2 regions of the Streptomyces sp. NPDC102514 genome follow, and region 1 is predicted to be linked to the other one. Evidence: predicted binding sites of a transcription regulator. Region 1 holds the regulator's gene; the other holds the start of a gene.
The links. Region 1 encodes HspR, which represses chaperone genes until heat shock. Its sites were predicted from a motif close to TTGAGNNNNNNNNNCTCAA; they were not measured.
Positions count from the first base shown of each region.

Region 1 (3,406 bases):
GGCGGCCGACGACAAGGAGAGCGGTGGCCCGGACGAGGGCTGACGTGAAACAGGGCGTACGCGCGCCCCTTTGCACGGAGAACGTCGAGCGCGTACGTGACGGTGGCGTACGGAAGGAGGGGCGTCGAGGATGAGCACCAAGGACTTCATCGAGAAGGACTACTACAAGGTCCTCGGCGTCCCCAAGGACGCCACCGAGGCCGAGATCAAGAAGGCGTACCGCAAGCTCGCCCGCGAGTTCCACCCGGACGCCAACAAGGGGAACGCGCGCGCCGAGGAGCGCTTCAAGGAGATCTCCGAGGCGAACGACATCCTCGGGGACCCCAAGAAGCGCAAGGAGTACGACGAGGCCCGCACCCTCTTCGGCAACGGCGGCTTCCGTCCCGGCCCGGCCGGTTCGGGCGGCTCCTTCAACTTCGACCTGGGGGACCTCTTCGGAGGCGGCCCCCAGGGCGGAGCGGGCGGCGGCGGTCCGCAGGGCGGGGCCGGTGGCTTCGGCGGCGGCATAGGGGACGTCTTCGGCGGACTCTTCAACCGCGGCGGTGCGGGCCCCGGTGCCCGGACGCAGCCGCGGCGCGGCCAGGACATCGACACCGAGGTCACGCTCAGCTTCACGGAGGCGGTGGACGGCGCGACCGTCCCGCTCCGGATGACCTCGCAGTCGCCCTGCAAGGCCTGTTCGGGCACCGGCGACAAGAACGGCACACCGCGCGTGTGCCCGACCTGCGTCGGCACCGGCCAGGTGGCGCGCGGTTCGGGCGGCGGGTTCTCGCTGACCGACCCGTGCCCCGACTGCAAGGGCCGCGGCCTGATCGCGGAGCACGCGTGCGCGGTCTGCAGCGGCTCGGGACGCGCCAAGTCGTCCCGGACCATGCAGGTCCGTATCCCCGCCGGGGTGTCGGACAGCCAGCGCATCCGGCTCCGCGGCAAGGGCGCGCCGGGCGAACGGGGCGGCCCGTCGGGCGACCTGTACGTCACGGTGCACGTGGACACGCACCCGGTCTTCGGCCGCAAGGGCGACAACCTCACCGTCACCGTGCCCGTCACCTTCACGGAGGCGGCACTGGGCGGCGAGGTCCGCGTGCCCACGCTCGGGGGGCCTCCGGTCACCCTGAAACTGCCGCCGGGCACGCCCAACGGCCGTACGATGCGGGCCCGCGGCAAGGGCGCGGTCCGCAAGGACGGCTCGCGCGGCGACCTGTTGGTCACCGTCGAGGTGAGTGTTCCGGCGGACCTGACGGGGAAGGCTCGTGACGCGCTGGAGGCGTATCGCGAGGCGACCGCGGAGGAGGATCCGCGGGCCGAGCTGTTCCAGGCCGCGAAGGGAGCATGAGGACATCATGGACGCACCCGGACGCCGTCGGCAGAACTCCTTCACCGGCAGGGCCTACGAGCTGACGGAAGAAACACCGGTGTACGTCATCTCGGTGGCCGCTCAGCTCTCCGGTCTGCACCCGCAGACGCTGCGTCAGTACGACCGCCTCGGCCTGGTCTCCCCGGACCGCACGGCCGGGCGCGGCCGGCGCTACTCGGCCCGCGACATCGAACTGCTGCGCACCGTCCAGCAGTTGTCGCAGGACGAGGGCATCAACCTCGCCGGCATCAAACGCATCATCGAGCTGGAGAACCAGGTCGCCGCACTCCAGTCCCGGGTCGCGGAACTGTCGTCGGCCCTGGAGGGCGCGGCGGCGACCATGCAGCAGCGCGAGGCCGCGGTGCACGCCTCGTACCGCCGCGACCTGGTCCCGTACCAGGAGGTCCAGCAGACGAGCGCGCTGGTGGTGTGGCGCCCCAAGCGCCCGCCGACGGACTGAGCCGGTCACGCAGGTCACGCCGTCCGAGGGGCCCGGAGGTTCGACACGAACCTCCGGGCCCCTCGCGTTTCCTGTGCGGGTCCGCCAACCGGGCCGGTTCCCGGTTCGCCCCGGGATGGCTGCGGGCCGGCGGCGCCGGATGCCTGGACGCTGGTGGTCGCCCCAGCGAGGAGACCCCGTGGACGATCCCGGCCGCCGCTACCGTCGCCGTCGCCGCGAAGCGGCCCAGGACGCGACCGGCCGGGCGGGAACGGCCGGCATCGGCCTCTCCGCGGTCCTGGCCTTCGCGCTGGCGCAGGGCTCCTGGCAGTGGTTCGCCACGTACATCGGGGTGACGCTCCTCGCGGTGATCGTCTCCTCCTGCCGCCCGCCGGCGCGGACACCCGGCCCCCGATCTGCGTACCTGCGCGACCTGACGGCGTACTCGCTGGTCATCGGCCTGTGCGCGGCGATCGCACTGGCCCCGATGCTGCAACGCTGGAAGTGGCTGCTCCCGATGCCGGGCACCCGGGCCGACTGTCCGGCGCTGGGCACGTACGAGAGCATCCGCACGGAAGCGGCCCTGGCCGACCTGGCGAACCGGGACACCGCGTCCCTGTCCCAGGCCCAGCACGCCCAGAGCCACGAGGCCGTGGCGGACTGCCTGTCCGCGACGACGACCCTGTGGCTTCCGGTGTACGCGGTGGGGGTGGCGGTGTCGGTGGGGCTGGGCGTGTGGGCCGCAGGCCGCATCCGGTCGCGGAGGCGGACGGTGACGGCGACCTGATGGCCCGCGCCCGGCCGTGGACCCGGCCGGTCAGGAGTCCGCTTCCGGCCGCTGCGCGACGAAGACGAACTCGCGGCCGGGACGGTCGGGGGCGTCGCGGACGTCCCGCACCACATAACCCTGGGCCCGCAGATCCGACTCGATCTCCCGCCGCTCACGAAAACGCAGCGTCGAATCCGACGTCAGCTCCTGCCCGTCCGCGGCGAACACATAGGTGTGGCGGAAGGACACCAACTGGCCGTCGATCCCGGTCGGATCGGTCCAGGACTCGACGGCACCCACCCCCGGGATCTCCGTCACGCCGTACGAGGCCTCGCGGTTCCACTCCTCCCAGGCGCGCCGCGCCGGATCACGCGTCTCGAAGACGAGATGCCCGCCGGGCCGCAGGGCCTCGTAGGCGCCCCGCAGGGTGCCGTGCCACGCCCGGTCGTCGACGATCTGCTGGGCCACGTTCGCCGTCATCGTCGCGAGGTCGACGCGCAGGGGCGGGAGCGCGGTGGCGTCCCCGTGGAGCCAACGCACCTGCTCACCACCGGGTTTGGCGCGGGCCACGTCGAGGGACGCCCGCGCCGGATCGACCCCGACGACCTCGATCCCGCGCGCGGCGAGCAGCAGCGCGAACACCCCGGTCCCGCACCCGATGTCGAGCACGCGACGCGCCCCGAACTCCGCGACGACACGGACGTATGCGTCGAGGTCGCCGCGATCGGGATCGAGCGGGTCGTAGACGGCGGCGAGGCGGGGGTGCGCGAAGGCCTCGTCGGCACCGCCGAGGGACGACTTCCGCCGGTCCGGCTCAGGCACGCGGGCCTCCCTGGAGGGTGTG
Region 1 covers NZ_JBVJLW010000004.1:520,007-523,412, forward strand. The annotation lists gene grpE (nucleotide exchange factor GrpE) at 1-43, shown strand, start outside; gene dnaJ (molecular chaperone DnaJ) at 131-1,333, shown strand; gene ACZ60E_RS13630 (heat shock protein transcriptional repressor HspR) at 1,341-1,814, shown strand; gene ACZ60E_RS13635 (hypothetical protein) at 1,993-2,580, shown strand; gene ACZ60E_RS13640 (class I SAM-dependent methyltransferase) at 2,611-3,384, opposite strand.

Region 2 (3,406 bases), on a different contig from region 1:
CGCCTCGACGAAGAGGACGTCACCACCGGCGCCGGTGACCGCGAGCCCGGTCGCCACGCCGGGCACCGCCGTGCGGCGCTCGGCCGGGTCCTGGGCGGACTCCGGCACGTGGTGCGGCCTGCCGATCAGCGCGCGCAGATCGTCCGCGCCGACCGTGAACGGCAGCTTCCGCTCGCCGAGTTCGTGCTGCGCCGCGATCTTGCGGAGCAGCCGTGCGACGGACCGCTCCAGGTTCCGTACGCCCGCCTCGCGGGTGTACTCCCCGGCCAGCCTGCGCAGCGCGCTCTCGTCGAGGGTGACCTCGGCGGTCTCGAGACCGGCCCGCTCCAGCTGGCGCGGGAGCAGGTGGTCGCGGGCGATGACGACCTTCTCGTCCTCGGTGTACCCGTCGAGCCGCACCAGTTCCATCCGGTCGAGCAGCGCCTCCGGGATGGCCTCCAGCACGTTCGCCGTGGCCAGGAAGACGACGTCGCTCAGGTCGAGCTCGACCTCCAGGTAGTGGTCCCGGAAGGTGTGGTTCTGGGCCGGGTCGAGGACTTCGAGGAGGGCCGCTGCCGGGTCGCCCCGGAAGTCGGAGCCCACCTTGTCGATCTCGTCGAGCAGGACCACCGGGTTCATGGACCCGGCCTCCTTGATCGCCCGCACGATCCGGCCGGGCAGCGCGCCGACGTACGTACGCCGGTGGCCGCGGATCTCCGCCTCGTCCCGTACGCCACCGAGGGCGACCCGGACGAACTTGCGGCCCATGGCGTGCGCGACTGACTCGCCGAGCGAGGTCTTTCCGACGCCGGGAGGGCCGACGAGCGCGAGCACCGCGCCACCGCGCCGGCCGCCCACGACACCGAGACCCCGGTCGTTGCGCCGCTTGCGGACCGCCAGGTACTCGGTGATCCGCTCCTTCACGTCGTCCAGGCCCGCGTGCTCGGCGTCCAGGACGGTCTTGGCACCCTGGATGTCGTACTCGTCCTCCGTGCGCTCGTTCCACGGGAGTTCGAGCACGGTGTCGAGCCAGGTGCGGATCCAGGAGCCCTCGGGCGACTGGTCGCTGGAGCGCTCCAGCTTCTCGACCTCCTTGAGAGCGGCCTCACGGACCTTCTCGGGGAGGTCGGCGGCCTCGACGCGGGCCCGGTAGTCGTCGGACTCCTCGCCCTCGGCCTCGCCGTTCAGCTCGCGCAGCTCCTTGCGCACGGCCTCCAGCTGCCGCCGCAGCAGGAACTCCCGCTGCTGCTTGTCCACACCCTCCTGTACGTCCTTGGCGATGGACTCGGCGACATCCTGCTCGGCGAGGTGCTCGCGCAGGTGCTCGGTGGCCAGCTTCAGCCGGGCCACCGGGTCGGAGGTCTCAAGGAGCTCGACCTTCTGGGCGGTCGTCAGGAACGGCGAGTAACCGGAGTTGTCGGCGAGCGTGGACACGTCGTCGATCTGCTGGACGCGGTCCACGACCTGCCAGGCGGCCCGCTTCTTCAGCCAGTTCGTGGCCAGCGCCTTGTACTCCTTGACCAGCTCGGTCACGGAGCCGGGCAGCGGGTCCGGCACGGTCTCCTCGACCTGCGTGCCCTCCACCCACAGGGCCGCGCCAGGGCCGGTCGTACCGGCGCCGACACGCACCCGTCCGCGACCGCGGATCAGGGCACCGGGGTCACCGTCGGCGAGGCGCCCGACCTGCTCGATCGTGCCGAGCACCCCCGTGTTGGCGTACGTGCCGTCGATCCGCGGAACAAGAAGCACCCTCGGCTTGCTGGCACCGGTGGAACGGGCTGCTGCCTGCGCGGCTTCCACCGCGGCGCGTACATCGGCGTCGTTCAGGTCCAGGGGCACCACCATGCCGGGCAGCACGACCTCGTCGTCGAGCGGCAGCACGGGCAGAGTGAGCGGTTCGGACGTCAAAGTCATGATCTCCCCTTCGGCATTCAAGTTGAGCTATGCCGACTCAATGCACGTGAGCCTCCGATTGTTCCCCTAGGGGTGTTCGCTGTGAGCGATCGCCTGGCGCGACCGCTTGAGGACGGGCTCATTTCCGCCCTCGGAGCGAACGTCAGGGCGGGTTACCGCGTCTCAGGAACGTCGTCGGTACCCCGTCGGTACCTCGTCGACTTCATCCGGCCGGCTGTCCTGGGAGCGTCATGCGGATCACCTTGTTGTTGCGGCTGCTCGTCGCGGGGGGCCTGTTCACCGGAGCCGCCGCGTGCGGCCAAGAAAGTGCCGGGGGCGGCGGTGCCGACGTCGGGGGCGGCTCGGCGCACGGCCCGGAGGGGAGCACGCAACGCGCCCGTGACGTCTCCGAGGCCTGGGCCGGCTCGAAGGCCGCACGGATCTGGCGCGAGCGGTACTTCCCGATGGACGCCGCCGTCCAGCTTCCGAAGGGCGCCTTCCGCAGCCGGGCCGACGAGCGTGCGTACGCCACCCAGAACTTCGAACTGGACGGGGAACTCCCCTCCGGTACGCCCGCGGAGGGGCAGGTCCGCTGGCGCGGTGGCGGCACGCTCGCCCTCCCCGTCTCCTCCGCGCGGGCCGCCTACGAGAAGCTCGCCCGCGGCCGGAACTCCGGCCCCTCCCTCGTCGTGACCGGTGCGCGGCTCGGGACGATGACCCAGTCCACCAGCCGGGGGCCGGCGACCGTGCCCGCGTGGCTCTTCACCGTCAAGGGGTACGACACCCCGCTCAAGCGGGTCGCGGTCGCGCCCTCGAAGCTCCCCCGGCCGCCCGTCGGGCCCTTCCGGGAGACCTCGGACTTGCTGCTTCCGCTCTCCGGGATCGGGTCGGTGTCGCGGGAGGAGCGCACCGTCACCGTTCGGGCCCAGCACGGTTCCTGCGACAAGGGTCCGCAGGTGGCCGTCCTGGAGACCGCGGACAACGTGGTGTTCTCGGCCGGGGTCCGTGATCCGTCGGACGGTCCGTGCACCGCCGATATGCGGTCCAAGAAGGTGAGGGTGCGGCTCGACCGTCCGGTCGGCGACCGCATGCTCCTCGACGCGGTCACGGGCAGGCCCGTGCCCTACGACGCGCCCGTGGGCTCTCCGGCGCCGTCCTGGAGCTGAGCGTCCGGGGCGGGCCTCTTGGTGCGGCGGGCCCGTTGCACCCGCCGCACCCACGGCCACGTGGCGACCCCGATGGCCAGGGCCAGCAGGTGGCCCCAGTTCGTCAGGGGGTCGGTGTAGGCCACCAGGCCCTCGCCGACCAGCCAGGCGGACACCGCCAGGAGGAGCAGGCGGGGCCAGAGCGTCAGGAGCCCGGCCAGTGCGCCGGCGCTCGCCGCGACACCGAAGCTGATGCCGTAGTCGTAGCGGTGGAGGGAGCTGTCGGGGAGGTGCCCGGCGAGGACCGAGAGGCCGACGGGTATCTCGGTGGCCAGCGTCGCCACGACGTGCCCCAGCAGGAAGACACCCGCCGTGCGCCGGCCGCCGAT
Region 2 covers NZ_JBVJLW010000008.1:323,973-327,378, reverse strand. The annotation lists gene lon (endopeptidase La) at 1-1,893, opposite strand, end outside; gene ACZ60E_RS22455 (hypothetical protein) at 2,124-3,038, shown strand; gene ACZ60E_RS22450 (rhomboid-like protein) at 2,996-3,406, opposite strand, start outside.
Region 2: lon (endopeptidase La) is a predicted target of HspR. The motif match lies at 1,916-1,934, and genes of this name have one in related genera.